2 regions of the Streptomyces sp. M92 genome follow, and region 2 is predicted to be linked to the other one. Evidence: riboswitches for the same ligand, from Rfam matches in the RefSeq annotation. Region 2 holds a riboswitch; the other holds the start of a gene.
What was found. Region 2 has a riboswitch for glycine ahead of gcvT (glycine cleavage system aminomethyltransferase GcvT). Riboswitches for the same ligand answer to the same signal wherever they lie in the genome.
Positions count from the first base shown of each region.

Region 1: linked by a shared signal. The riboswitch ahead of gcvP (aminomethyl-transferring glycine dehydrogenase) and the one ahead of gcvT (glycine cleavage system aminomethyltransferase GcvT) in region 2 are both predicted to bind glycine.

Region 1 is NZ_CP101137.1:6,807,015-6,821,509, reverse strand. It holds gene clsA (cardiolipin synthase ClsA) at 1-530, shown strand, start outside; gene M6G08_RS31500 (mannose-1-phosphate guanyltransferase) at 645-3,140, shown strand; gene M6G08_RS31495 (DUF881 domain-containing protein) at 3,240-4,145, shown strand; gene M6G08_RS31490 (small basic family protein) at 4,142-4,474, shown strand; gene M6G08_RS31485 (DUF881 domain-containing protein) at 4,480-5,370, shown strand; gene M6G08_RS31480 (zinc-ribbon and FHA domain-containing protein) at 5,432-6,391, shown strand; gene ftsR (transcriptional regulator FtsR) at 6,434-7,171, shown strand; gene M6G08_RS31470 (bifunctional nuclease family protein) at 7,312-7,785, shown strand; gene M6G08_RS31465 (MerR family transcriptional regulator) at 7,977-8,660, shown strand; gene M6G08_RS31460 (DNA polymerase IV) at 8,715-10,292, shown strand; gene M6G08_RS31455 (PRC-barrel domain-containing protein) at 10,358-10,735, opposite strand; glycine riboswitch at 10,884-10,979, shown strand; gene gcvP (aminomethyl-transferring glycine dehydrogenase) at 11,157-14,042, shown strand; gene M6G08_RS31445 (TOBE domain-containing protein) at 14,137-14,495, opposite strand, start outside.
Region 2 is NZ_CP101137.1:3,371,622-3,386,116, forward strand. It holds gene glyA (serine hydroxymethyltransferase) at 1-525, opposite strand, end outside; gene gcvH (glycine cleavage system protein GcvH) at 541-918, opposite strand; gene gcvT (glycine cleavage system aminomethyltransferase GcvT) at 1,030-2,148, opposite strand; glycine riboswitch at 2,192-2,308, opposite strand; glycine riboswitch at 2,309-2,402, opposite strand; gene M6G08_RS15410 (AAA family ATPase) at 2,583-3,251, shown strand; gene M6G08_RS15415 (enhanced serine sensitivity protein SseB) at 3,331-4,098, shown strand; gene M6G08_RS15420 (enhanced serine sensitivity protein SseB C-terminal domain-containing protein) at 4,290-5,087, shown strand; gene M6G08_RS15425 (ABC transporter permease) at 5,403-6,410, shown strand; gene M6G08_RS15430 (ABC transporter substrate-binding protein) at 6,481-8,280, shown strand; gene M6G08_RS15435 (ABC transporter permease) at 8,389-9,387, shown strand; gene M6G08_RS15440 (ABC transporter ATP-binding protein) at 9,384-10,481, shown strand; gene M6G08_RS15445 (dipeptide ABC transporter ATP-binding protein) at 10,517-11,842, shown strand; gene M6G08_RS15450 (trimeric intracellular cation channel family protein) at 11,924-12,583, shown strand; gene M6G08_RS15455 (erythromycin esterase family protein) at 12,585-13,814, opposite strand; gene M6G08_RS15460 (TioE family transcriptional regulator) at 13,873-14,495, shown strand, end outside.

The DNA.
Region 1 (14,495 bases), 3.4 Mb from region 2:
GCGTACCTCTGTTCCTGTGGCTGATCCTCAGGCCCGAGTTCGGGGGCCCGCAGAGCGACGGCTGGGCGCTGTTGGTCCTGGCCCTGAGTGGGGTCAGTGACTACCTGGACGGGAAGCTCGCGCGGCGCTGGAACCAGATCAGCAGCCTCGGACGGCTCCTGGACCCCGCGGCTGACCGGCTCTACATCCTGTCGACCTTGGTGGGACTCACGTGGCGGGAGATTCTTCCGCTCTGGTTGACCCTTGTACTGCTTGCCCGCGAAGCGGTCCTGCTCGTGATGGTCGGCATCCTGCGCCGGCACGGCTATCCGCCGCCGCAGGTGAACTTCCTGGGGAAGGCCGCCACCTTCAACCTCATGTACGCCTTCCCCTTGCTTCTGCTCAGTGACGGGAGCGGATGGATCGCGTCACTCGCTGCCGTTTTCGGATGGGCGTTCGCCGGATGGGGTACAACCCTGTATTGGTGGGCAGGTGTTCTCTACGTGGTGCAGGTCCGCCGCTTGGTCCGTGCGGACGCCACGGCCGATTGAACTCGTTCGCCGATTGTGCGGCACTGACGCCGGATGGCCCGCGCTGCAAAAGTGCGGGACCCTGGACGGGTGAAGTCGGTCAATCCGTCGTCTCTTGAGGAGGACGCTTCCGACATGAAGGCCGTCGTGATGGCTGGGGGCGAGGGCACGCGTCTTCGCCCGATGACCTCGAGCATGCCCAAGCCGCTCCTGCCGGTAGCCAACCGGCCGATCATGGAGCACGTTCTGCGGCTGCTGAAAAGGCACGGGCTCAACGAAACCGTCGTCACCGTGCAGTTCCTGGCCTCGCTGGTCAAGAACTACTTCGGCGACGGTGAGGAGCTCGGGATGGAGCTCACCTATGCCAATGAGGAGAAGCCACTCGGTACCGCCGGAAGCGTCAAGAACGCCGAAGAGGCGTTGAAGGACGATGCCTTCCTCGTTATTTCCGGCGATGCCCTGACTGACTTCGACCTCACCGACCTGATCAATTTCCACAAGGAAAAGGGTGCGCTCGTCACCGTGTGTCTGACACGCGTGCCCAATCCACTGGAATTCGGTATCACCATCGTCGACGACGAGGGCAAGGTCGAGCGGTTCCTGGAGAAGCCGACCTGGGGCCAGGTCTTCTCGGACACCGTGAACACCGGCATCTACGTCATGGAGCCCGAGGTGTTCGACTACGTCGACCCCGACGTGCCCGTGGACTGGTCCGGTGACGTCTTCCCGCAGCTGATGAAGGAGGGCAAGCCGGTCTACGGCTATGTCGCCGAGGGCTACTGGGAGGACGTGGGCACGCACGAGAGCTACGTGAAGGCCCAGGCGGACGTCCTGGAGCGCAAGGTCGACGTCGACATCGACGGCTTCGAGATCTCGCCCGGAGTATGGGTGGCAGAAGGCGCGGAGGTGCATCCCGACGCTGTGCTCCGAGGGCCCCTCTACGTCGGCGACTACGCCAAGGTGGAGGCCGGAGCCGAAATCCGGGAGCACACCGTCGTCGGCTCGAACGTCGTCGTCAAGAGCGGTGCCTTCCTGCACAAGGCGGTGGTGGCCGACAACGTGTATGTCGGCCCGCACAGCAACCTGCGAGGCTGCGTCGTCGGCAAGAACACCGACATCATGCGCGCCGCGCGGATCGAGGACGGCGCGGTCATCGGAGACGAGTGCCTGGTCGGTGAAGAATCGATCATCCAGGGCAACGTCCGCGTCTATCCGTTCAAGACCATCGAGGCCGGTGCCTTCGTCAACACGTCGGTCATCTGGGAGTCGCGGGGCCAGGCGCATCTCTTCGGTGCTCGCGGGGTCTCCGGCATCCTGAACGTGGAGATCACACCGGAGCTGGCCGTCCGGCTGGCCGGTGCCTACGCGACGACTCTCAAGAAGGGGTCCACCGTCACCACGGCCCGCGACCACTCCCGTGGTGCGCGTGCGCTGAAGCGGGCGGTGATCTCCGCGCTCCAGGCCAGCGCCATCGACGTACGGGACCTGGAGAACGTACCGCTGCCCGTCGCGAGGCAGCAGACCGCGCGAGGCAGCGCCGGCGGCATCATGATCAGGACCACGCCAGGCGTGCCGGACTCCGTGGACATCATGTTCTTCGACGGGCAAGGCGCCGACCTGTCGCAGGGCAGCCAGCGGAAGCTGGACCGGGTGTTCGCGCGACAGGAGTACCGGCGGGCGTTCCCCGGAGAGATCGGTGACCTGCACTTCCCGTCCAGTGTCTTCGACTCGTACACCGGGTCGCTGCTGCGCAACGTGGACATCACCGGGATCGCGGATTCCGGGCTCAAGGTGGTCGTCGACGCCTCCAACGGCAGTGCGGGACTGGTCCTGCCGAGCCTCCTCGGGAAGCTGGGTGTCGACTCGCTGACCATCAACCCGGGCCTCGACGAGTCCAGGCCCACCGAGTCCGCCGACATGCGGCGCTCGGGGCTGGTGCGCCTCGGGGAGATCGTGGCCTCCTCGCGGGCGGCGTTCGGTGTGCGGTTCGACCCGGTCGGTGAACGGTTGTCGCTCGTCGACGAGAAGGGCCGCATCATCGAGGACGACCGGGCACTGCTGGTGATGCTCGACCTGATCGCGGCCGAGCGGCGCAGCGGACGGGTGGCGCTGCCGGTGACGACCACCAGGATCGCCGAGCAGGTGGCCGCCTACCACGGCACCCAGGTCGAGTGGACGACCACTTCCCCCGACGACCTGACGCGGGTCGGGGGCGAGGACGGGACGATCTTCGGCGGCGACGGCAAGGGCGGCTTCATCGTTCCGGAGTTCAGCAGCGTCTACGACGGTACGGCCGCCTTCGTGCGGCTGATCGGTCTGGTGGCGCGGACACAGCTCACACTGAGCCAGATCGACGCGCGGATCCCGCGCGCCCACGTCCTCAAGCGCGACCTGGCGACCCCGTGGGCGGTCAAGGGCCTGGTGATGCGGCGGGTCGTCGAGGCGGCCGGAGAGCGTTTCGTGGACACCACCGACGGTGTGCGCGTCGTGGAGACGGACGGGCGCTGGGTGATGGTGCTTCCCGACCCGGCGGAGGCCGTCACCCACCTGTGGGCGGAGGGTCCCGACGACGCCTCCGCGCAGGCCCTGCTCGACGAGTGGTCCGCCGTTGTGGACAGCGCGGGCCGCTAGGAACACACCGCACGCGTGCGTGCCGGACAACTGTCCCCAAGGGGGCCTGTCCGGCACGCCGGTGGGGCCGTTCGGAGGTAGTGGCCGGGGCGTGCGACGATGTGCGGCATGCCGCAGCAACCCCCCGTTCGGAGCACAACCACGCGGCCCGCGCGTCCGGACGCGTCCATGTCCCTGCTCACCAACGTCATGGACCACAGCCTCGACGACGGGTACGCCGAGGCCGCCGCGCGGAAGAAGGCCGAGGGTGACGGCGGCCTTCCCAAGACCCTCCGCGCCAAGCTCGGTCTGGCCACCGGCCTGGTGCTGGCGGCGCTGGTCGTGACGGTCGGTGCCGCCCAGGCAAGGGTCGCCGCTCCCGCCCTCGCCAAGGAGCGCGAAGAGCTCATCGACCGCATCGAGGAGGAGACCTCCGCGGCCGACGAGCTCGAGGAGAGCATCGAGGAGCTGCGCGGCGACGTGAGCGCCCGGCAGCGCGAAGCGCTCGAGAAGAACGGCGACAGTGACCGGTCCGACCTGGTCGGGGTCCTGTCGGGCGCCGTCGCGGTGCACGGCCCCGGGGTGAAGCTCGTGGTGGACGACGCCAAGGACGCCGGCACCGGGGGAGACGGGCAGCCGCGCGGCACCTCCGGATTCGCCGACACGGGCCGGGTGCGCGACCGGGACATGCAGCGCGTGGTGAACGGGCTGTGGGAGTCGGGAGCCGAGGCGATCTCCATCAACGGCCAGCGCCTGACGGCGCTGTCGGCGATCAGGGCCGCCGGTGACGCGATCCTGGTCGACAACAGGCCGCTGGTACCGCCGTACACGGCGCGCGCGGTGGGAGACGGCGGACGGCTCCGCAGCCGGTTCCAGGACAGCGCCGATTGGTTCTACCTGCAGGCCCTGCACGAGAACTACGGAATCCGGACCGCCATCTCCGTCGCGGACGACCTCCGGCTGCCGGCCGCGTCGAGCGTGACCGTACGTACAGCACAGCCGATAACCGAGAAGGGCACATCGTGATCGCCGTACTGGGCCTCGTCGTGGGAGTCGTGGCCGGCCTGTTGGTCCGGCCGGAGGTCCCGGCGGCCGTCGAGCCGTATCTGCCGATCGCCGTCGTGGCGGCGCTCGACGCCGTCTTCGGTGGTCTGCGGGCCATGCTCGACGGCATCTTCGACGACAAGGTCTTCGTCGTGTCGTTCCTGTCGAACGTCGTCGTCGCCGCGCTGATCGTGTTTCTCGGCGACAAGCTGGGCGTCGGGGCCCAGCTCTCCACCGGTGTCGTGGTGGTCCTCGGCATCCGCATCTTCTCCAACGCCGCGGCGATCCGCCGCCACGTGTTCCGGGCGTGAGGCCGATGAGCGACCAGGGCGACCAGCGGGACCAGCGGGCGAGTGGCCTGCGCAAGGAACTGCCCGACGAGGTGCCTTCGAAGGCCCCGGCGGAGGCGGACGCCCCGGCCAGTGACGGCCCGGAGTCCACCGGCAGCCCGGACGGGAGCCCGCAGGGACCGCGACGGCCCGGACTGACCGGCAGGCAGCGGCTGGTCAAGGGCCTGTGGCCGCCGCGTCTCACGCGGGCGCAACTGATCGTGGCTCTTCTCCTGTTCGGCCTCGGATTCGGCCTCGCGGTCCAGGTGGCCTCGAACAGTGAGGGCGACAGCGCGCTGCGCGGCGCGCGGCAGGAGGATCTGGTCCGCATCCTCGATGAACTGGACGACCGCAGTCAGCGTCTAGAAGACGAGAAGCAAGGTCTCGTAAAGCAGCGCGACGAGCTGGAGAACAGCTCCGACCAGGCGGAGGAGGCCCGTAAGCAGACGCTCGAAAGGGAGCGGCAACTCGGCGTCCTCGCGGGCACCGTGGCCGCGCAGGGGCCTGGTATCACGGTGACGATCGAGGACGCGAAGGGCGCGGTCGAGGCGGACATGCTGCTCGACGCCATCCAGGAGCTGCGCGCGGCGGGGGCGGAGGCGATCCAGGTGAACGGTGTGCGGGTGGTCGCCGACACGTACCTCACGGACACCGACGATTCCGTGAGCGTCGACGGGAACAAGATCAACGCGCCCTATCGTTTCCAGGTCATCGGCAAGCCGCAGGACCTCGAACCGGCTCTCAACATTCCTGGAGGAGTGGTGCAGACTCTGGAGAAGGAACAGGCCACCGTTACTGTTGAGCGGTCGAGCAAGATCGTCGTGGACGCCTTGCGAGCGGCGAAGCGGCCTGACTACGCTCGGTCGTCCTCCCAGTGAACCGGCGGTGCATGGGGGGCATCCGGCCAGGGCATGAGGTTGCGGGGGGTCGGCGCACCGATTGGGTGGTGCGTGGTGGAAACTGTCTGGTGGAGACGGACGTTGTGAAGGTGTCCGGGTCGGCCAGTACGGTCAGTCAGGGTTCGTCCTGCCCCACGGGCGGGTCTGTTTCGGTCAAGGGGAATCGCCCGTGAAGTTGTTTGCGAAGTTGTTCGGCAAGAGTGCGCGAGAGGGCCGCGAGAACGCGACCGCTCGCCATCGGGCACAGCCTGACGCGGAGGACGGGCGCCCGATGTTCCGGGACCAGGTGGCTGGTCCGGGCGGTGACGTCTCCGGTGGTCAGGGCGCGCCGTCTGTTGACCCTGCCCAGTCCGGCGGCATAGGTTTCGGCCAACCGTCAGCCTCAGGTACGGGCGGAGGGTTCGCGTCCGGCCCGTACGCGTCGAACGCCCCGGCGGGGCAGCCGCGGCAGGAGGATCCGTCCATGTCGGCCCTGGTCTGCACGAGGTGCGGTAACCGCAACGCGGAGAACAGCCGGTTCTGCTCCAACTGCGGAGCGCCGCTGCGCCCGGGTGCCGTCCCGGAGCGGGCGTCCGAGACGACCTCCACGATCTCCATCTCGGGGCTCGAGGCGTACGACGCCGAGGTCACCGGCCAGACCGCGATGCCGTCGCTCTCGCCCGAGGCGCAGGCCGCCGTGGACGCGCTGCCGCTCGGCTCCGCCCTCCTGGTCGTGCGCCGTGGCCCGAACTCGGGCAGCCGCTTCCTGCTGGACGGCGAGCTGACCACCGCGGGGCGTCACCCGCAGAGCGACATCTTCCTGGACGACGTGACGGTCTCGCGCCGGCACGTGGAGTTCCGCCGCGGCCACGACGGCTCGTTCACGGTCGCCGACGTCGGCAGCCTGAACGGTACGTACGTCAACCGCGAGCGCATCGACCAGGTCGCCCTGTCGAACGGTGACGAGGTGCAGATCGGCAAGTACCGGCTGGTCTTCTACGCGAGCCAGCGGGGCTACTGACCGCCCCCGGGCCATCGCCCGGGGAACCTCCAGGGAAGGTCCATGCTTCAAACACCGAGCGGTGGTGCCGACCACGGCACCACCGCCACGGACAGTGGGCTGATGAGCATCGGCGCGGTGCTGAACGCGCTGCGCGACGAGTTCCCCGACATCACCATCTCCAAGATCCGTTTTCTGGAGTCGGAAGGGCTCGTCGAGCCGCGGCGGACCCCGGCCGGGTACCGCAAGTTCAGCGCGCACGACGTCGAGCGTCTCGGGCACGTGCTGCGCATGCAGCGGGACCACTATCTGCCGCTGAAGGTGATCCGCGAGCACCTGGACGCCATGGAGCGCGGCGAGGCCGTCCCGCTGCCGACACTGGGCCGACAGCGGGACGGAGAGCCGGCGCCGGAGCCCGCAGAGGGGTCCGCGGCGGTCCGGATCGGCCGGGAGGAACTGCTCGCCGCGGCCGGTATCGGCGAGCAGGAGCTGAAGGAGTGGGAGTCGTACGGACTCGTCGCCCCGCTCTCCGACGGTGCCTACGACGCCGAGACGGTGACCGTGGCATCGCTGGTGGTCCAGCTGGGCCGGTACGGCATCGAGCCGCGCCACCTGCGGGTGATGAAGGCCGCCGCCGACCGGGAGGCCGGTCTCGTGGACCAGGTCGTGGCACCGCTGAAGCGGCACCGCAATCCGCAGACCAGGGCGCACGCCGAGGCCCGTACCAAAGAGCTGGCGGGGCTGGCGGTGAAGCTGCACGCGGCGCTGGTCCAGACCGCTCTGGGCGTACGGCTGCCCTGACCGGGCCGACGGCCCGCCCGGCAGGAGGCCCGATCCGCAGCCCGGTTCGCGACGGCCCTCGTCCCGGCCCACAACCCGGATCGCCCACCCGATCCCGGCCCGACTACCCAAATGTCCCGGGTACGGCCTAGGGTTGCTGTGTGAACGAGCTCGATGTCGTAGGTGTCCGGGTCGAGATGCCCTCCAACCAACCGATCGTGCTGCTGCGCGAGGTGGGAGGCGAACGCTACCTCCCCATCTGGATCGGGCCGGGGGAGGCGACGGCGATCGCCTTCGCACAGCAGGGCATGGCTCCCGCACGCCCGCTGACCCACGACCTGTTCAAGGACGTGCTGGAAGCCGTGGGCCAGGAGCTCACGGAAGTGCGCATCACGGACCTGCGCGACTCCGTCTTCTACGCCGAACTGGTCTTCGCGAGCGGCGTCGAGGTGAGTGCCCGGCCGTCCGACGCGATAGCGCTGGCGCTGCGCACCGGGACGCCGATCTACGGCAGCGACACCGTCCTCGACGACGCGGGTATCGCCATCCCGGACGAGCAGGAGGACGAGGTGGAGAAGTTCCGCGAGTTCCTCGACCAGATCTCGCCGGAGGACTTTGGAACCAGCAATCAGTGAACCGCGCGGGTGAGGTGCCCCGACGCGGCGCACGGCCCTCGCCGGGCACATTCGGCTAGCCTTTCCCCGCGATCGGGTACGGGAAACCACTCTTAGGGTGATTATCACTCGGCGTGGCGAGTGTGGCGATCGTTGACGCACCCTTGGTGACTGCCTACCGTCGAGGAGGCAGGTCAAGGACGGAGGTCGGCGTGAGAATCAGCGGCGACGGTACGGCCGGGGGCGGTTCCGGGCACGGCCTCGGGGCAAGCGGTCCGTACCCTCCCCCGGGCTCCCGGCTCCGTGCGGGCGGGGCCTACCCGCAGCACGGTGGCGTGGCCGACCCGGCCCCGCAGCGACCGGCTGCGGTGCCGAGCAGCGGAGGGGCGACGTCCATGGCGTCCGAGCAGATCGGCTACCGGGGGCCGACGGCCTGCGCGGCCGCGGGCATCACCTACCGGCAGCTCGACTACTGGGCCCGCACCGGCCTCGTCGAGCCCAGTGTGAGACCGGCGCACGGCTCCGGGACCCAGCGCCTGTACAGCTTCCGAGACGTGGTCGTGCTGAAGATCGTCAAGCGCTTCCTCGACACCGGTGTCTCCCTGCAGAACATCCGCACCGCCGTGCAGCACCTCAGGGAACGCGGCTTCCGTGACCTGGAGCGGATGACACTGATGAGCGACGGCGCAACGGTCCACGAGTGCACCTCGCCCGACGAGGTGCACGCCCTGCTCCAGGGAGGCCAGGGCGTCTTCGGCATCGCCGTCGGCGTGGTCTGGCGGGACGTGGAGAGCGCGCTCTCCCAGTTGCACGGCGAGCGGATCGACACGGGCGAGACCCTGGTCGGGCACAATCCCGCCGACGAGCTGGCGCGGCGGCGCAACCGGGCCGTCTGAGCACTCCCGCACGCCGACGGGGCATTGTCAGTGGTGTGAGGCACCATCGGACATGTGAGAGCCGCGCCCACGATCCTGCATCTCGACATGGACGCCTTCTTCGCCTCGGTGGAGCAGGCGTCCAAACCGAGTCTGCGCGGGAAGGCCGTGGTCGTGGGAGGCCTGGGACCGCGCGGAGTGGTGGCCACCGCGTCGTACGAGGCGCGGGTCTTCGGCGTCCACTCGGCGATGCCCATGGGGCAGGCCCGGCGCCTGGCCCCCAACGCCGCGTACCTCGTCCCGCGCTTCGAGCTGTACCGGTCGATCAGCGAGCAGGTGATGCGGCTCCTGCGGGCGCTGTCGCCGCTGGTGGAGCCGCTGAGCCTGGACGAGGCGTTCGTGGACCTGGAGGCCGGCGGCGCGGCCCGGGACGAGGACTCCGCTCGGCTGGCGGGGGCGAGGCTCCGTGCGGACATCCGCGCCGTCACCGGTCTCACGGGGTCGGTGGGGCTGGCCGCCTCCAAGATGCTCGCCAAGATCGCCTCGGAGGAGGCCAAGCCGGACGGGCTGGTCCTGATCCCGCCGGGCACGGAGCGGGCCATGCTGGAGCCGATGTCCGTGCGGACACTGCCCGGGGTGGGACCGGCCACCGGCGACCACCTGCGGCGGGCCGGCATCACCACGGTCGGCGAGCTCGCCGAGGCGGGCGAGGACGAGCTCGTACGGCTGCTGGGCAAGGCGCACGGGCACGCGCTGTACGCGATGGCGCTGGCGCGTGACGATCGGCCCGTGGTGGCCGAGCGGGAGACCAAGTCGGTGTCGGTCGAGGACACCTACGACATCGACATCCATGACCGGACCCGGGTCGGCATGGAGGTGCGGCGGCTGGCGGACCGGTGTGTGCGCCGACTGCGCGGCTCCGGACTGTCCGGCCGGACCATCGTCCTCAAGGTGCGCAGGTACGACTTCTCCACGCTGACCCGCTCGGAGACCCTGCGCGGGCCGACGGACGACCCCGCGGTGGTGCGGGAGGCGGCGGCCCGGCTGCTGGACCTGGTGGACACCACGGGCGGCGTACGGCTGCTCGGGGTCGGCGTCAGCGGCCTCGCCGACTACACCCAGGAGGACCTGTTCGCGCAGGCGGCGGGAGACCGGCCCGAAGAACCCGCCGAGGAGCCCGAGGCCGAGCCCGCCGAGGAGCACCGTCCGGCACCCGGTGAGCGCCGGTGGCCGGCGGGGCACGACGTGCGGCACACGCAGTACGGGCACGGGTGGGTGCAGGGCAGCGGTCTGGGGCGGGTCACGGTGCGCTTCGAGACGCCGTACTCGGGGACCGGCCGGGTGCGGACCTTCCCGGTGGACGATCCGGATCTGGCGCCGGCGGACCCGCTGCCGCTGGTCCCGCCGGTCACGCGAAGACCCGGGAACGCCGGACGGCCGGGGCCGGTGGAAGCCGGCGCGGAGACCGGCCCGGGTTCGGAAGCGGAGACCGGCCCGGGCTCCGGCGCGGGAAATCACCCGGGTTCCGGCGCCGTGACCGGCTCGAGCCCCGACGCGGGGGGCAGCGCGGGTGCGGGCGCCGGTGCGGAGCTTGGTCCGGGTCCGGGCGCCGGGGGTGGGCCGGTGGGGCCCGTGCGGATGGCCTCCGGCTGACGGCGGCTGCCTGACGGCGGCTGCCTGACGGCGGGTGCCGCAAGGCGGTGGGACGGAAGGGGCCGTCAGGCGTCCTCCTTGTCCTGACCGGCCAGCTTGCCGAAGTTGTGGTCGGGCGGCGGGGGAGGAGCGGCGACGTCGAGGCCGTAGTGGTGGTAGAGCTGCAGTTCCTGTTCCGGGGAGAGGTGGCGGCCGACGCCGAAGTCGGGCGCTTCCTTGATCAGAGCCCGGTCGAAGGGCACGCGCAGTGTCCCGTCCACCAGCTCACTCGGCTCCAGGGGCACGAAGGCGTCCCTGCTGAACAGTCCGGTGCGTATGGCCGCCCACTCGGGAACGCCGGTGGCGTCGTCGAGGTAGACCTCGTCGACGGTGCCGATCCGGGTGCCGTTGCGGTCGAACGCCTTGCGGCCGATCAGGTTGCGCGGGTCTATCTCGGTACGCACGGGCCCTCCACATGGTCGTTCCCGGGTCGTGCACCAGCCGACCCGCCAGCCGCCGAAATCATCCGTAGTACTACGAAAGAGCACATAGAGGCGGTCGGCCACTCGAAGGTCCGTGCGGCGGCCTCGCTGGTACGCTGACAGCGGCTGCTGACCCCGTGCGGGAGAGTCCTCCGGACATCACCGGAGGCGCCGAAGGAGCAAATCCTCCCCGGAATCTCTCAGGCTCACGTACCGCACGGACGAGGTCACTCTGGAAAGCAGAGCGGGTGTCGACGGCTTCCGCTCTCACCGACGGTGAAAGCCGGGAGGGCCCTCGGGCCCGCCTGGTGAAGCTCTCAGGTCGAGATGACAGAGGGGGAGGCCGTCCGGGTACCCGCGCCGTGGTGCCCCTCGAAGGTCGTCAGACCAGGAGGCCTCCGCAATGACCGCCCATCGCACCCCGCTCACCGAACTCGAACAGGCACTGCCGTTCGAGCAGCGCCACATCGGCCCCGACCACGAGGCCCGGGCCAAGATGCTCGCGCAGGTCGGTTACGGTTCGCTCGACGAGCTGACGGCCGCCGCGGTGCCGGATGTGATCAAGAACGCCGAAGCGCTGGACCTGCCCGGTGCCCGCTCCGAGGCCGAGGTGCTGGGCGAGCTGCGCTCGCTGGCAGACCGCAACCAGGTCCTCGACTCCATGATCGGTCTCGGCTACTACGGCACCTTCACCCCGCCGGTGATCCTGCGCAACGTCATGGAGAACCCGGCCTGGTACACCGCGTACACGCCGTACCAGCCGGAGATCTCCCAGGGCCGCCTGGAGGCCCTGCTGAACTTCCAGACGATGGTCGCCGACCTGACCGGCCTGCCCACCTCCGGCGCCTCGCTGCTGGACGAGGGCACCGCCGCCGCCGAGGCGATGGCCCTGTCCCGGCGCATGGGCAAGAACAAGAAGGGCCTGTTCCTGGTCGACGCGGACGCCCTGCCGCAGACCATTGCCGTCATCCAGACCCGCGCCGAGCCGACCGGCGTCGAGGTCGTCGTCGCCGACCTGAGCGACGGCATCCCCGCCGAGGTCGCCGAGCGCGAGATCAACGGCGTCCTGATCCAGTACCCGGGCGCCTCCGGAGCCGTACGCGACATCAAGCCGGTGATCGACCGGGCGCACGAGCTCGGCGCCCTCGTCACCGTCGCCGCCGACCTGCTCGCCCTCACGCTGCTCACCTCGCCCGGCGAACTGGGCGCGGACATCGCCGTCGGTACGACACAGCGCTTCGGTGTGCCGATGGGCTTCGGCGGGCCGCACGCCGGCTACATGGCCGTGCACGAGAAGTTCGCCCGCAGCCTGCCCGGCCGCCTGGTCGGCGTCTCCGTGGACGCGGACGGCAACAAGGCCTACCGTCTCGCCCTGCAGACCCGCGAGCAGCACATCCGCCGCGAGAAGGCCACCAGCAACATCTGCACCGCGCAGGTGCTGCTCGCCGTCATGGCCGGTATGTACGCCGTCTACCACGGTCCCGAGGGACTGCGGGCCATCGCGCGCCGCACCCACCGCTACGCCTCGATCACCGCCGCGGGCCTCGCGGCCGGCGGTGTCGGGATCGTGCACGGCGCCTACTTCGACACGGTCACCGCGCGGGTGCCCGGCCGGGCCGACGCGATCGTCCACGCCGCCCGCGAGAACGGCGTCAACCTGCGCCTCGTCGACGCCGACCACGTGTCCTTCGCCTGCGACGAGACCACCACCCGTGCGCAGGTCGGCGGCGTGTGGAACGCCTTCGGCGTCGAGGGCGACATCGAGGCGCTGGACGCGGACACCGAGGAGACGCTGCCCGAGGCGCTGCTGCGCACCGACGACTTCCTCACCCACCCGGTCTTCCACCAGCACCGCTCCGAGACGGCGATGCTGCGCTACCTGCGCCGCCTCGCCGACCGCGACTACGCGCTGGACCGCGGCATGATCCCGCTGGGCTCCTGCACCATGAAGCTCAACGCGACCACCGAGATGGAGCCGGTCACCTGGTCCGAGTTCGGAGCGCTGCACCCCTTCGCGCCCGCCGAGCAGGCGCAGGGCTACCTGACGCTCATCCGTGAGCTGGAGGAGCGGCTCGCCGAGGTCACCGGCTACGACAAGGTCTCGCTCCAGCCGAACGCCGGATCGCAGGGCGAGTTCGCCGGCCTGCTCGCCGTACGCGGTTACCACCGGGCCAACGGCGACGAGCAGCGCACCGTCTGCCTCATCCCGTCCTCCGCGCACGGCACCAACGCCGCCAGCGCCGTGATGGCCGGCATGAAGGTCGTCGTCGTCAAGACCGCCGAGGACGGCGAGATCGACGTCGAGGACCTGCGCGCCAAGATCGAGAAGCACCGCGACGAACTGGCCGTGCTGATGATCACCTACCCCTCCACGCACGGTGTCTTCGAGGAGCACGTCGCCGACATCTGCGCCCAGGTGCACGACGCGGGCGGCCAGGTCTACGTGGACGGTGCCAACCTCAACGCCCTGGTCGGCCTCGCCAAGCCGGGTCACTTCGGCGGTGACGTCTCGCACCTGAACCTGCACAAGACGTTCTGCATCCCGCACGGCGGCGGCGGCCCCGGCGTCGGTCCCGTGGCCGTACGGTCGCACCTGGCGCCGTACCTGCCCAACCACCCGCTGCAGCCCGCAGCGGGCCCGCAGACGGGCGTCGGCCCGATCTCGGCGGCGCCGTGGGGCTCGGCCGGCATCCTGCCGATCTCCTGGTCGTACGTCCGGCTGATGGGCGGCGAGGGCCTCAAGCGCGCCACGCAGGTGGCCGTGCTGTCCGCCAACTACATCGCCAAGCGCCTGGAGCCCCACTACCCGGTGCTCTACACCGGCCCGGCCGGGCTGGTCGCGCACGAGTGCATCATCGACCTGCGCCCGCTGACCAAGGCGACCGGCGTCAGCGTCGACGACATCGCCAAGCGGCTGATCGACTACGGCTTCCACGCGCCGACGATGTCCTTCCCGGTGGCCGGCACGCTGATGATCGAGCCGACCGAGTCCGAGGACCTGGCCGAGCTGGACCGTTTCTGCGAGGCGATGATCGCCATCCGCGCGGAGATCGAGAAGGTCGGCTCCGGCGCCTGGTCCGCGGACGACAACCCGCTGCGGGGCGCGCCGCACACCGCGGGCGCGCTGGGCGGCGACTGGGACCACGCCTACTCCCGCGAGGAGGCCGTCTTCCCGGCCGGGGTGTCCGCCGCCGACAAGTACTGGCCGCCGGTGCGCCGCATCGACCAGGCCTTCGGTGACCGGAACCTGGTCTGCTCCTGCCCGCCGCTGGACGCGTACGAGGACTGAGCCCGGGGCGAAGGCCCCGTCCGGCCCCCGCAGGGGACTGGACGGGGCCTTCGCGGTGCCGGTGCCGGTCGTGGGGCGGACTGTCGGGGTGTGGTCACACCGTCGCCAGGGACACCTCCGTCGACTTGACCAGTGCGACGACGGGGGTGCCGACGGCGAGGCCGAGGTCTTCGGCGGCCTCCGCGGTGATCGCGGCGGTCAGTTCGGCGCCCTCGACGGCGACGCGTACGGACGCCATCGCCGGGCCGGCGGTGACGGCGGTGACCGTGCCCGGCAGCCGGTTGCGGATGGACAGGCCCTCCGCGCGGCCGGTGGCCAGCGAGACCTCCGTCGACTTCACGAGGACGCGCACGGCGGTCCCGGCGGCCGGCGAGAGATCGTCGGCGGCGTCCCGGGTGATCGCCGCGGTGATGTCCTGGCCGCCCGAGAGGCGGACCCTGACCGTCGCCATGG
Region 2 (14,495 bases):
CGACCAGCCGGCCACGATCAGCTTCGGCTTGTTCTCCTTGGCGAGGCGCTCCACCTCGGCCATGTCGACCTGGCCGTCGTCGCCGACGTGGTAGGCGACCACGTTGTAGAGCTTGCCGGAGAAGTTGATCTTCATGCCGTGGGTCAGGTGCCCGCCGTGGGCGAGGTTCAGACCCATGATCGTGTCGCCCGGCTTGAGCAGCGCGAACATCGCGGCCGCGTTGGCCTGGGCGCCCGAGTGCGGCTGCACGTTGGCGTGCTCGGCGCCGAAAAGCGCCTTGACCCGGTCGATGGCGATCTGCTCGACCACGTCGACGTGCTCGCAGCCGCCGTAGTAGCGGCGGCCCGGGTAGCCCTCGGCGTACTTGTTGGTGAGGACCGAGCCCTGGGCCTCCATGACCGCGACCGGCGCGAAGTTCTCGGAGGCGATCATCTCGAGGGTGGACTGCTGGCGGTCCAGCTCGGCGTCGACGGCGGCGGCGACGTCGGGGTCGAGCTCGTGCAGGGGTGTGTTCAGAAGCGACATGCGGTCCGTGTCTCCTCAGCCGGCGGTGAAGGCGGTGTACTCGTCGGCCGAGAGCAGGTCGGCCGGCTCGTCCGTGATCCGCACCTTGAACAGCCAGCCGCCCTCGAAGGGCGCGGAGTTCACCAGCGACGGGTCGTTGACGACGTCCTCGTTGACCTCGGTGATCTCGCCGGAGACGGGGGAGTACAGGTCGGAGACCGACTTGGTGGACTCCAGTTCGCCGCAGGTCTCGCCCGCGGTCACCGAGTCGCCGACCTCGGGGAGCTGGACGAAGACGACGTCACCGAGCGCGTTGGCCGCGTGCTCCGTGATGCCGACCGTCGAAGCGCCGTCCTCGGCGGCCGACAGCCACTCGTGCTCCTTGCTGTAACGCAGCTGCTGGGGGTTGCTCATGGCCTGAATTCTCCTGTACGCGGGGGAGTGCTGATGAAGGGGGGGACTACGGAAACCGCTGGTGATCAGCGAGAACGCGCGCGGGACGGCGAAGGTCCCGCCGCCCAGTGTCTACTTCTGGCGCTTGTAGAACGGCAGCGCCACGACCTCGTAGGGCTCGTGGCTGCCCCGGATGTCCACGCCGACACCCTCGGTGCCCGGCGCCGCGTGCGCGGGGTCGACGTACGCCATGGCGATCGGCTTGCCCAGCGTCGGGGAGGGCGCACCGGAGGTGACCTCGCCGATCACCTCGCCGCCGGCGACGACCTGGTACCCGGCGCGCGGGACCCGGCGGCCCCCGGCGACCAGGCCGACCAGGACGCGGGGAGGCTCCGAAGCGGCGCGCTCGGCGGCCTCGGTCAGCGCGGCGCGCCCCACGAAGTCGCCCTCCTTCTCGAACTTCACCACCCGGCCGAGCCCGGCGTCGAAGGGCGTCAGCGCGGTCGTCAGCTCGTGCCCGTACAGCGGCATGCCCGCCTCCAGGCGCAGCGTGTCCCGGCAGGACAGGCCGCACGGGGCCAGCCCGGCGCCCTCGCCCGCCTCGGTCAGCGCCTGCCACAGCTCGACGGCGTGCTCGGGCTTCACGAACAGCTCGAAGCCGTCCTCGCCGGTGTAGCCGGTGCGCGCGATGAGCGCCGGGACGCCCGCGACGGTGCCGGGCAGGCCGGCGTAGTACTTCAGGCCGTCCAGGTCGGCGTCGGTGAGCGACCCGAGGATGCCCGGGGACTCCGGGCCCTGCACCGCCAGCAGCGCGTACGCGTCCCGGTCGTCGCGCACCTCGGCGTCGAAGCCGGCGGCCCGCTCGGCCAGCGCGTCGAGTACGACCTGGGCGTTCGAGGCGTTGGCGACCACCATGTACTCGGTGTCGTCGAGCCGGTAGACGATCAGGTCGTCCAGGATGCCGCCGTCCTCGCGGCAGATCATGGTGTAGCGGGCGCGGCCCGGCTTCACGCTGCCGATGTTGCCGACCAGCGCGTAGTTCAGCAGCTCGGCGGCCTGCGCACCGGTGACGGTGATCTCACCCATGTGCGAGAGGTCGAAGAGCCCGGCCCGGGTGCGCACCGCGACGTGCTCGTCGCGCTCGGAGCCGTAGCGCAGGGGCATGTCCCAGCCGGCGAAGTCGGTCATCGTCGCGCCAAGCGCGCGATGCGTGGCATCGAGCGCGGTACGGCGGAGTTCTGTGCTGCTCATCGGTCGGTCGTCTCCCAGGACAGGACGGCACGGGCGAGGTCGTTCCTCCCCATCTGTCATCGGAACCTGAGAGGTTCGCCACGACCACCGGAGTACGGCGATCAGGGCTTGCACCTTGGGTGGGGCCGCCGTGTCAGGGCGGCCCGCTTTTCAGATGTGCCTCGCCCGCGCGGTAACGGTGCCTGAGAGATTCAAGGGAGGGACTTGCTCCTTCGGCGCCCCGGCGCGGCCGGGGACTCTCCCGCGCGGATTCAAACGGCCGGTATGCAGTTGGCGCCGCCATCATTGCACGCCCGGCCGATCCCTGGGCAGACCGTGATCTGTAACCGGCCTGTGGCAGTAAGCGCACGAAAACGCGAGACCTGCGCATTACCTTCTCTTTACACTCGACGGGGATGGGAACTCGTGAACCGCCCCAGGGGAGGACGATCACGGTGAACAGGACCACGGCGTACGCCGCCACCTCGGGTCTCGCGCTGCCCAAGCAGCCCGCCGCCCCGGCACCTCAGGCGTGCGCCGAACTGCCCGCACCCGTCGTCCGCGACCTGAGGGACCGCGACGGCCGCAGCCCGCACGCCCTGCTCTTCGGGCCCCGGGACCTGGTGGTGATCACCGGCCTGCCCGGCAGCGGCAAGTCCACGCTGATGGAGCGCACCGTGCGCGGCCGGCGTATCGACTCCCAGGACACCCGCGACCGCTGGGACCGCCGCATGCCGCGCTTCCTGCCGTACGCCCTCTACCGCCCCCTCGTCCGCCTCGCCCACTACGCCGGACTGCGCAGCGCGCTGCGCTCCGGCGAGGGCGTCGTCGTGCACGACTGCGGCACACAGTCCTGGGTGCGCGCCTGGCTGGCCCGCGAGGCCCGCCGCCGCGAGGGCACCCTGCACCTGCTGCTCCTCGACGTCGACGCCGACGAGGCGCTGGCCGGCCAGCGGGAGCGCGGCCGGGGCGTGTCGCGGTACGCGTTCCTGCGGCACCGCACGGCCAGCACCCGCCTGCTGCGCGCGGTGACCGAGGGCACCCTGCCCGCGGGCTGCACCTCGGCCGTCCTGCTGGACCGGGCCGCGGCCGACACCCTCCACCGGATCGCGTTCACCGGGTGACGCACCGTAGGACCGCACACCCGAAAGGGTTAGCCTTTTCAGCCACAGCAGCGGTACCAGGCAGGCGGTAGGCGGACAGATGGACTTTCCGGCACAGGCACACCCCCACCCGCACGGCGGGTGGCCCGGCAACGAGCTGGAGGAGGTGCTGTCCGCCTCCCTCGGCGTCCCGTCGGCCGGCGGCCGGATCGTGGAGGTGCTCGGCCGCAGCTTCCTGTGGATACCCCTGCCGAACGGCGGCGGCCCGCACAGCGGTCCCCTCGACCTGCCCTCGCTGGAGATCGACGGCCAGGCCTACGTCCCGGTGTTCAGCTCCGAGGAGCAGTTCCGCCAGGTCGCCGGCGCGCAGATGGCGTACACCGTCGCCCCGGCCGCGGAGTTCGCCCGGGGCCTGCCCCCGCAGGTCGGCATCGCCGTCAACCCGGACGGCGTCGTCGGCATCCCGCTGCCGCCGCCCGCCGTGGCCGAGCTGTGCCGGGCCGGCCGCACCCCGCTGGACGGGCCCGCGTCCGGCGGCCGGGTCCGCCTCTTCGAGCCGGACTGGCAGGACGACCCGGTGGACTTCCTGGCCGCCGCCTCCGCCGAGTTCGCCGCGACCGGCGTCGTCCGCACCGCCCGCCGCTGCATGGCCGCCATCGAGACCGCCGACCCGGTGGTCTTCGTAGGCGTCGAACTCACCCACTGGGAGGGCGACGCCCGCACCCTCCCCCTGGAGGCCCTCGGCCGGGCCCTAGCCAAGGCCCCCCTGAAGACCCAGGTCAACCTGGTCCTCCTGGAGGCGGCCCAGGACCCGGTCTGCGACTGGCTGCGCACGAACGTCCACCCGTTCTACGACCGGGACTTGTAAGAAGCGATCTACGGGACGTCCGGACGCCGGTCAGGGCAGCCGCCCCAGGGGCGCGGGGAACTGCGCGCCCAGCCACAACCGGACCCGCACCCGCCAACGGACAGCACCCCCCCGAGCACATAGGCGTCCCGCACCCGGCGGAGCCTTAAGCTGGGTTCACAACCGGGGAACTTCTCGAAGGGGCGATACGCGTGAGCGCCAGCGGCACCACGACCGGACAGGTCGAGCACATGCTGCGCCAGGTGACCCCGGGGCGCTACGACGCCTACGAGTCCCTGCTCCGCGCGCTCGCCACCCCCACGTCCGGCCAGGTCTGGATGCTGCTCTGGCACGGCCAAGCCGGATCCCCGGACGCCCAGTACGGGAACATGGAGGTCGACGGCTACGGGTACGCCCCCTGCGTCACCTCCGCCCAGGAGCTGTCGGCCAGCGGCTGGAACCGGTCGTACGAGGTGGTCGACGGACTCGAAGCGGCCCGCGCCCTCTACCCCGACCACTACGGCCTGTGGCTCAACCCGCACGCCCCCGGCGGCGGCGTCGGCGTCCCCTGGCTCGACCTGCGCCGCATCGCCTCCGGCCTGGACCGCCAGCCCGCCGGTCCCCTGCGGCTGTCCGAACCGGCCATCGAGATCCCGCAGTTCTACGCCCTGCTCGCGCAGAACGCCCACCGCACCCCCGCGGTCCGCGCGCTGCGCCGCGCCTGGGTGCAGCCGGCGCTCGGGGCGCCTTATCTCGCCATCGGCCTCGACGTGTACGACACCTCCCCGCCGGCCGTCGACGCGGTGCGCGCCATGATGCAGCAGTCCGTCGGCGCGGTCCCGGACGGGCTGCCCGTGTCGACCGTCGCGATGACCGACGCCCACGACCCGGTCGCCATGTGGCTGCGTGCCAATGCCCGCCCGTTCTACGACCGCGAAGCCCACGTGGCCGCCCCCGCACAGGCGCCGGCGGGCGGGTACGGATACCCTCCGGCGCAGGGCCGGTACTGACCGCCCGGTGGCTCCTCCCGCCCGCGGTGGGCGGACATCTTCGCGCGTAGACGAGGACGTATGGCACCACTGTGTCGTCGATGCCCCAACTCGTCCTCGTCCGACCCCCGTTACCCACTGTCCGGATAACGGAACACCTCGAACAGCATCACGGTTGCGCATCCATTCCCCGTCAAGTCTGGCTACAGATCGCCAAAGCGTTGAAGACTCCCGCACCAAGGGGTGGTTGTTCGCCCCTGTGTACGACGGACTGATCACGCCGCTACAGCGGCAAGTGCGGGCCGGCTACCGCCGGTTGAGAGGGGTCCCTGCCAGATGACGGCACCATTGCACGAGCCGACCGCGGAGGCGGCCCCGAGCGCGGCCGAGGAAGCGGCGGTTGCCGGCACCGAGGCCAAGGCGGTTCAGGGGCGTTCCCTCGGCCGCATCGCCTGGGAGCGCCTGAAGCGGGACAAGCTGGCCCTCGCGGGTGGCATCGTCGTGCTCTTCCTCATCGTGGTCGCGATCTTCGCGCCCCTGATCACCTCGCTCTACGGCCAGGACCCCAACGAGTTCCACGAGGACCTGATCGACCCGCTGTTCGGCACGCCCACCGGCTCCCTGGGCGGCATGAGCGGCGAGCACTGGCTGGGCGTCGAGCCCGTCAACGGCCGCGACATCTTCGCCCGCATCGTCCACGGCGCCCGGATCTCGCTCCTCGTCGGCTTCCTGTCCGCGATCGTGGCCGTGATCATCGGTACCGTCCTCGGCGTCCTGGCCGGTTTCTTCGGCGGCTGGGTCGACGCCCTCATCAGCCGGATCATGGACGGCCTGCTGGCCTTCCCGCAGCTGCTCTTCATCATCGCGCTGGTCTCGGTCATGCCGGACAGCATGCTGGGCCTCAGCGGCACCGGCGTCCGCCTGCTCATGATGATCCTGGTGATCGGTTTCTTCGGCTGGCCCTACATCGGCCGTGTGGTCCGCGGCCAGACCCTCTCCATGCGCGAGCGGGAGTACGTCGAGGCGGCCCGGTCCCTGGGTGCCGGACGCTTCTACATCCTGTTCAAGGAACTGCTGCCCAACCTGGTCGCGCCGATCATCGTCTACACCACGATGATGATCCCGACCAACATCCTCACCGAGGCCGCACTCAGCTTCCTGGGCGTGGGCGTCAAGCCGCCCACCTCGTCCTGGGGGCAGATGCTGTCGAGCGCGATCGACTACTACAAGTCGGATCCCATGTACATGGTGATCCCGGGTGTGGCGATCTTCATCACCGTTCTTGCCTTCAACCTCTTCGGTGACGGCGTACGCGACGCGCTGGACCCGAAGGGTTCCCGCTGACCTGCCGTTCCGTAAAGCGACCCGTGGCACCTGCACGGGGTCTCTCATCTAATCCGGAGGATCCGAGATCGTGACTACCCAACGCACCTCAGGGCGGCGCAAGCAGGCTTTGGCCGCTGCCGCAGTGGTCGCCGCGCTGCTGACCACGGCGGCGTGCGGCGGCGGCGGAGACGAGAGCAAGGGCGGCTCGAAGAACGGCGCGCCCGGCTTCGACGCGGCCAACAACAAGGTCGCCCAGGCCTCCGCGGCCAAGAAGGGCGGCACCCTGAAGTTCGCGAGCACGCAGGACGCCGACTCGTGGGACACCACGCGCGGCTACTACGGCTTCATGTGGAACTTCTCCCGCTACTACAGCCGCCAGCTCGTCACGAACAAGACGGAGCCGGGCAAGGCGGGCGCCGAGGTCACCCCCGACCTCGCCACCGGTCTCGCCAAGGTCTCCGACGACGGCAAGACCTACACGTACACCCTGCGTGACGGCATCACCTGGGAGGACGGCAAGCCGATCACCTCCAAGGACGTCAAGTACGGCATCGAGCGCGTCTGGGCGCAGGACGTGCTGTCGGGTGGTCCGACGTACCTCAAGGAGGTGCTCGACCCCAAGGACGAGTACCAGGGTCCGTACAAGGACAAGTCCAAGGACAAGCTGGGTCTGAAGGCCATCGAGACGCCGGACGACAAGACCATCGTCTTCAAGCTGCCGAAGGCCAACTCGGACTTCGAGGAGATGCTGGCGCTGACCTCGGCGTCCCCGGTCCGCCAGGACAAGGACACCAAGTCCAAGTACGGCCTGCACCCGTTCTCCTCGGGCCCGTACAAGTTCGAGTCCTACAACCCCGGCAAGGACCTCACCCTGGTCCGCAACACCGAGTGGAACCAGGACTCGGACCCGGTCCGCAAGGCGTACCCGGACAAGATCACGATCAAGTTCTTCTCCAACGCCAACGACCTGGACGCCCGTCTCATCGCGGGTGACTACGACCTGGACCTCGCCCAGACCGGTCTGTCCCCGCAGGGCCGCACCACCGCCCTGAATGAGCACAAGGAGAACCTGGACAACCCGGTCTCCGGCTACATCCGCTACGCGACCTTCGCGACGAACGTGAAGCCGTTCGACAACATCCACTGCCGCAAGGCCATGATCTACGGCGCCGACCACGTCTCGCTGCAGACCGCGCGCGGCGGCCCGGTGGCCGGCGGCGACATCGGCACCAACATGCTGCCGCCGTCCGTCCCGGGCTCCGAGGGCCAGAAGTACGACCCGTACGAGATCGCCGGTGCCAACAAGAAGGGCAACGTCGAGAAGGCCAAGGAAGAGCTGAAGGCCTGCGGCCAGCCCAACGGCTTCAAGAGCAAGATCGCCGTCCGCAACAACAAGCCGGTCGAGGTCGCCACGGCCGAGTCGATGCAGGCGTCGCTGAAGAAGGTCGGCATCGACCTCGAGATCGAGCAGTACGACGGCTCGCAGATCGCCAGCGTCATCGGCAGCCCCTCCAACGTGGCCAAGAAGGGCTACGGCGTCATCATCATGGGCTGGGGTCCGGACTTCCCGTCCGTCCAGGGCTACGGTCTGCCGCTGTGGCACAGCGACTACATCCTTGAGAGCGCCAACAACAACTACGCGCTGATCAAGGACAAGGAGATCGACGGCCTGTTCGCCGACTACCTGACCGAGCTGGACGACGCCGGCAAGGCCAAGATCGCCACGGAGATCAACCACAAGGTGATGGAGGGCGGGTACTACCTGCCCTTCGTCTTCGAGAAGTTCATCAACTGGCGCTCGGACAACCTGGCGAACGTGTACACCACCGACGGCTACAGCGGTATGTACGACTTCGTCAACCTCGGTCTGAAGAACCCGAAGAAGTAACCGGCACACCCGCCGTACGGCACGAAAGGCAGGTGAAGGCCGGCGCGGCGTGACCGCGGACCACCGGACGATCTCCGGTGGTCCGCGGTCCGCGGCGGGCCGCACGCTGTGCTCGCTTACCTCATCAGGCGGCTGTTCGCCGCCGCAGTGATGCTGGTGGTCATCATCCTGGTGGTCTTCTGCATCTTCTTCCTCGTCCCCAAGTGGGCGGGCGTCGACATCGCCCTGAACTACGTGGGCAAGCAGGCCGGCCCCGACGCCGTCGAGGCCGTGCGGCAGAAGCTGAGCCTCGACGACCCGGTCGTCGTCCAGGCCTGGGAGTTCATCAAGGGCATCTTCGTGGGGCGCACCTACGCCTCCGGCGGCGACGTGACCAACTGCACCGCGCCGTGCTTCGGGTACTCCTTCAAGACCGAGCAGGCCGTCTGGCCGGTGCTGACCGATCGCTTCCCGGTGACCCTGGCCCTCGCTCTCGGTGCCGCCGTGCTCTGGCTGATCTTCGGCCTCGCCGCCGGTGTGCTCTCCGCGCTCAAGCGGGGCACCCTGTGGGACCGCGGCGCGATGATCGTCGCGCTCGCGGGCGTCTCCCTCCCCATCTACTTCACCGGTCTGCTCAGCCTGGCGGTCTTCTCCTACGGCCTGGGCTGGATCGACGGCCAGTTCGTGCCCCTGGAGGACAGCCTCACCGGCTGGCTCGGCGGCATGATCCTTCCCTGGGTCACCCTGGCCTTCCTGTACGCCGCGATGTACGCCCGGATCACCCGGGCCACCATGATGGAGATCCTCGGCGAGGACTACATCCGCACCGCGCGCGCCAAGGGCCTGAGGGAACCGGTCGTCATCCGCAAGCACGCCATGCGGTCGACGCTGACCCCGCTGCTCACCATGCTCGGCATGGACCTCGGCGCCCTCATGGGCGGCGCGATCCTCACCGAGACGACGTTCAGCCTCCCCGGTCTCGGCCAGAAGGTCCTGGACGCGATCCAGAACAACGACCTGCCGTTTATCCTGGGCGTCACCCTGATCACTTCTCTCGCGGTGCTGATCGCCAACCTCGTGGTGGACGTCCTGTACGCCGTGATCGACCCCCGAGTGAGGCTCGCATGACCGACCTCAGCAAGAGCGGAGCAGCCGTGGGCGAACCCACCGGCTCCTCGCCCGCGCCGAGCGCCTTCCTGGAAGTACGCGACCTGAAGGTGCACTTCCCGACCGACGACGGCCTGGTCAAGTCCGTCGACGGACTCAGCTTCCAGCTGGAGCGGGGCAAGACCCTCGGCATCGTCGGCGAGTCCGGCTCCGGCAAGTCGGTGACCTCGCTCGGCATCATGGGCCTGCACACCGCCGGCCAGTACGGCAAGCGCAAGGCCCAGCTCTCCGGCGAGATCTGGCTGGACGGCACCGAGCTGCTCTCCGCCGACCCGGACCACGTGCGCAAGCTGCGCGGCCGCGAGATGGCGATGATCTTCCAGGACCCGCTGTCCGCGCTGCACCCGTACTACACGATCGGCCAGCAGATCGTGGAGGCGTACCGCATCCACCACGACGTGGACAAGAAGACCGCCAAGCGCCGCGCGGTGGAGATGCTCGACCGCGTCGGCATCCCGCAGCCGGACAAGCGGGTGGACAGCTACCCGCACGAGTTCTCCGGCGGTATGCGCCAGCGCGCGATGATCGCGATGTCGCTGGTCAACAACCCCGAGCTGCTCATCGCGGACGAGCCGACCACCGCCCTGGACGTGACCGTCCAGGCGCAGATCCTCGACCTGATCCGGGACCTGCAGAAGGAGTTCGGCTCCGCGGTCATCGTCATCACCCACGACCTGGGCGTCGTCGCCGAGCTGGCCGACGACCTCCTGGTGATGTACGGCGGCCGCTGCGTCGAGCGCGGCCCGGCGGAGAAGGTGTTCTACGAGCCCCGGCACCCCTACACCTGGGGCCTGCTCGGCTCGATGCCGCGGCTCGACCGCGACCAGCAGGAACGCCTCACCCCGGTCAAGGGCTCCCCGCCCTCCCTGATCAACCTCCCGTCCGGCTGCGCCTTCAACCCGCGCTGCCCGTACGCCGACGTGCCGGGGGACGACGTCACCCGCACGGTCCGCCCCGAGCTGACCGAGGTCGGCAGCAAGCACTGGGCCGCCTGCCACATGTCGCAGGAGCAGCGGGAGCGGATCTGGACCGAAGAGATTGCGCCGAAGCTGTGAGCGACGAAGCAAAGGCAAAGGCAGAGGACGAAGCGGTGACCATCCCCGCACAGAGCGACGGCTCGGCAGGCACTGCCACCCTCACCAAGGGCGCCGCCCGTGGCGAGACGCTGCTGAAGGTGACCGGGCTGCAGAAGCACTTCCCGATCAAGAAGGGCCTGCTGCAGCGCCAGGTCGGCGCGGTGCGCGCCGTCGACGGCATCGACTTCGAGGTCCGCTCCGGTGAGACCCTCGGCGTCGTGGGCGAGTCGGGCTGCGGCAAGTCGACCATGGGCCGGCTGATCACCCGGCTGCTGGAGCCGACGGCCGGCAAGGTCGAGTTCGAGGGCAAGGACATCACCCACCTCGGGGTCGGCGGCATGCGCCCGCTGCGCCGCGACGTGCAGATGATCTTCCAGGACCCGTACTCGTCGCTGAACCCGCGCCACACCATCGGCACGATCGTCAGCGCCCCCTTCAAGCTCCAGGGCGTCCAGCCCGAGGGCGGGGTCAAGAAGGAGGTCCAGCGGCTGCTGTCGGTGGTCGGTCTCAACCCCGAGCACTACAACCGCTACCCGCACGAGTTCTCCGGCGGTCAGCGCCAGCGCATCGGCATCGCCCGCGCGCTCGCGCTCAACCCCAAGCTGGTCGTGGCCGACGAGCCGGTCTCCGCGCTCGACGTGTCGATCCAGGCCCAGGTCGTGAACCTCCTCGACGACCTCCAGCAGGAGCTGGGCCTGACGTACGTGATCATCGCGCACGACCTGTCCGTGGTCCGGCACGTCTCGGACCGGATCGCGGTGATGTACCTCGGCAAGATCATGGAGCTGGCCGACCGCGACCTGCTCTACAAGTCGCCGATGCACCCGTACACCAAGGCGCTGATGTCGGCGGTCCCGATCCCGGACCCGGCGCGGCGCGGCGCCAAGAGCGAGCGCATCCTGCTCAAGGGCGACGTGCCCTCGCCGATCTCCCCGCCGAGCGGCTGCCGCTTCCACACCCGGTGCTGGAAGGCGACGGAGGTCTGCCGGACGACCGAGCCGCCGCTGAAGGAACTGCGGCCCGGTCAGCAGGTCGCCTGCCACCACCCGGAGAACTTCGAGGACCAGGCCCCGCAGGACGTCGTCCTGCTCTCCGACGCCAAGGAGGCGGCGGAGCTGGTCACCGAGGACGCGCTCGCGGAGTCGGCCCGGACCTCGGCGGCGGTGGCCGTGGACGTGGACACCTCGGAGACCACCGAGACCCCGGAGGTCCCCGAGACCCCGGAGGCCGAGTCCGGGGACGAGGCTCCGGAACCGGACGCGAAGGGTGCCGAGGCCGCCGAGAGCGCCCAGGACCCCGATGAGGACACCGACGAGGAGTCTCCCGCCAAGGAGAAGTGACCCTGCGGAGCCCCTGCCGCGCCGCCGAGCCCCCGCCTTCGTTTGCAAGGCGGGGGCTCGGCGGCAGGTGAGAATGGCAGGGTGTACGAGCAACTCTTCACCCCCACCGTCCAGCACACGCTTGACCTGGTCGGCATCTTCGTCTTCGCCATCTCCGGCGCGCTGCTGGCCGTACGCAAGAACTTCGACGTGTTCGGCATCGCCGTCCTCGCCGAGGTCACCGCGCTGGGCGGGGGACTCTTCCGGGACCTGGTCATCGGCGCCGTACCGCCCGCCGCCTTCACGGACCTGGGGTACTTCGTCACCCCGCTGTTCGCCACCGCGCTGGTCTTCTTCCTCCACCCGCACGTGGAGCGCCTCCAGACCGGCGTGAACGTCTTCGACGCGGCGGGCCTCGGCCTGTTCTGCGTCGCCGGCACCACCAAGGCCTACGACTACGGGCTGGGCCTGACCGCCTCCGCCTGTCTGGGCCTGGCCACCGCCGTGGGCGGCGGCGTGCTGCGGGACGTCCTCGCCAACGAGGTGCCCTCGCTGCTGCGCTGGGACCGCGACCTGTACGCCGTCCCCGCGATCGTCGGCGCCACCATGGTCGCCCTCTGCATCCGCTACGAGGCCCTCACCCCGTTCACCACCGGGCTCGCGGTGGTCACCGCCTTCGTCCTGCGCCTGCTCGCCCTGCGCTTCCACTGGCGGGCACCGCGCGCCTGGAACCGGCGGTCGGCCGTGGCGGAGGGGGAGTGAGTCACGGGCGGTGCGGGACGTCCTCGCGCGGCAGGTCCTTGACGAAGAGCACGCCGTCGATCGAGGGCAGGTGGTCCGGGGCGAGCGGCGCGTAGCCGAACCAGGGGGACTCGCGGGGAGCGGGCGCCGGGTCACCGAGGGCGGCGGCCAGCCGGGCGGCGTCGACGAGGCAGCGGTCCCGCGGGAGGGCGTACAGGCGCCCTTCGAGGGTGTCCGGCGGCGGGATGTCCACGCCCCGGTGCCGGATGGTGCCGAGAGCCGTGGCGACGAAGGCGTACTCCCCGCCGAGCCGCGCGCTCACCAGCGCACCGGCACCCCACCACTCCACCGGCCCCTGCCACATCCGCATGCTGCTCTTCTCCCGCTGGAGGTGGGCGTTCTGGGCGTACACGAGCACCGGGCCCCGGTCGGCGAGCGCGAGCAGGTTCTCCGCCATCATCCGGTCCCGCAGGCCCAGCAGCCGGTTCATGCGGACCGGTGAGGGGTCGGCCATCCAGGAGTGGTAGCGCAGCAGGCCGGTGGCGGTACGTCCGTACAGGAGCGCCCGCTCCAGGCTCTCCCGGCCCTCTGGCGAGTCCGCCGCGAGCAGCCGGGGCGCCTGCTCGTCGAGCAGCGACACCAGGTCGTCGGCGAGCAGCCGCAGTTCCCGGGCCTCGGCCGACCGCCCCACCGACCGGGCCGGGTCCGTCATCGCGGCGGGTTCCGTCCACTGTCCGTCCGCGCCCAGCAGGCGGTCCAGCGTCTCCCGGGTGCAGGGGAGCAGACCGGCGTCCACCCGGTCCGCGAGGCAGGCGTGCAGGGCGGTGAGGGCCGGCCTCGGGCTCTCGGCGTGGGTGATCTCCAGCGGGCCGTCGAAACCGGCGAAGCGGACGCGTTCGGAGGCGGGCCGTCCCTCGTTGTACGCCCGCATCCAGCGCACCAGTTCGCGGTTGGCGGCGGACGCGCCCCACCCGTGGCTGAACCCGCGCTCCATGGCCTCGTCGAGCGTGCCGGTGCCCGAGGTGACGTGGTCGTCGACGACCAGCCCGGCCAGGCAGTCGCTCTCGAGCGCGATCGTCCGGTAGCCCTCCTCCTCGACCAGTCGCCGGAACAGCTCGTTGCGCACGTCGAGCAGCAGCTCCTCGCCATGGGTCGGCTCGCCCAGCGCGAGCATCCGGGGCCGGGCCGGCAGCAGCTCCATGAGGGCGGCGGCCTCGACGGCACGGGCGGTGTCCTTGATGTCGTCAGCCATGCGTTCAACGCTATCGTTGAACTTTCGGTGGAGACTTCTCAGCGGTAACGTCGACTCGGTGGTCCGTAACCTTAAAAGTGGTGAACAGCTGCGCCCGGTGGATCTGGCGCGCGGTCACGGTCTGTCCACGCAGGCCGTCCGGAACTACGAGGAGTCCGGCATCCTCCCGGCCGCCGGTCGCACGGACAGCGGATACCGCACCTACACCCCGCTGCACGCGCGCGCCCTCGGCGCCTTCCTCGCCCTGGTGCCGGGGCACGGCCACCAGAGAGCGGCGTCGGTCATGCGGGCCGTGAACCGGGACGCGGAGGGGGAGGCGTTCCGGCTCATCGACGAGAGCCACGCCCAGCTCCTCACCGACCGGCGGACCCTGTGGGCGGTGGAGCGCGCGCTGCGCGACCTGACGTCCGCGCCCGCCCCGGAAGCGCCCGGCCGGGGCGGCGTGTTCGTCGGGCCGCTGGCCCGGGAGCTCGGCGTCCGGCCCGCGACACTGCGGAAGTGGGAGCGCGCCGGTCTGGTCCACCCGCGCCGCGACCCGCTGACCGGGTACCGCGTGTACGGCGAGACCGACGTCCGGGACGCCCGGCTGGTCCACCAGCTGCGGCGGGGCGGCTACCTGCTGGAGCAGATCGCCCCCGTGATCGCCCAGGTGCGAGGAGCCGGCGGTCCGGAACCGCTGGA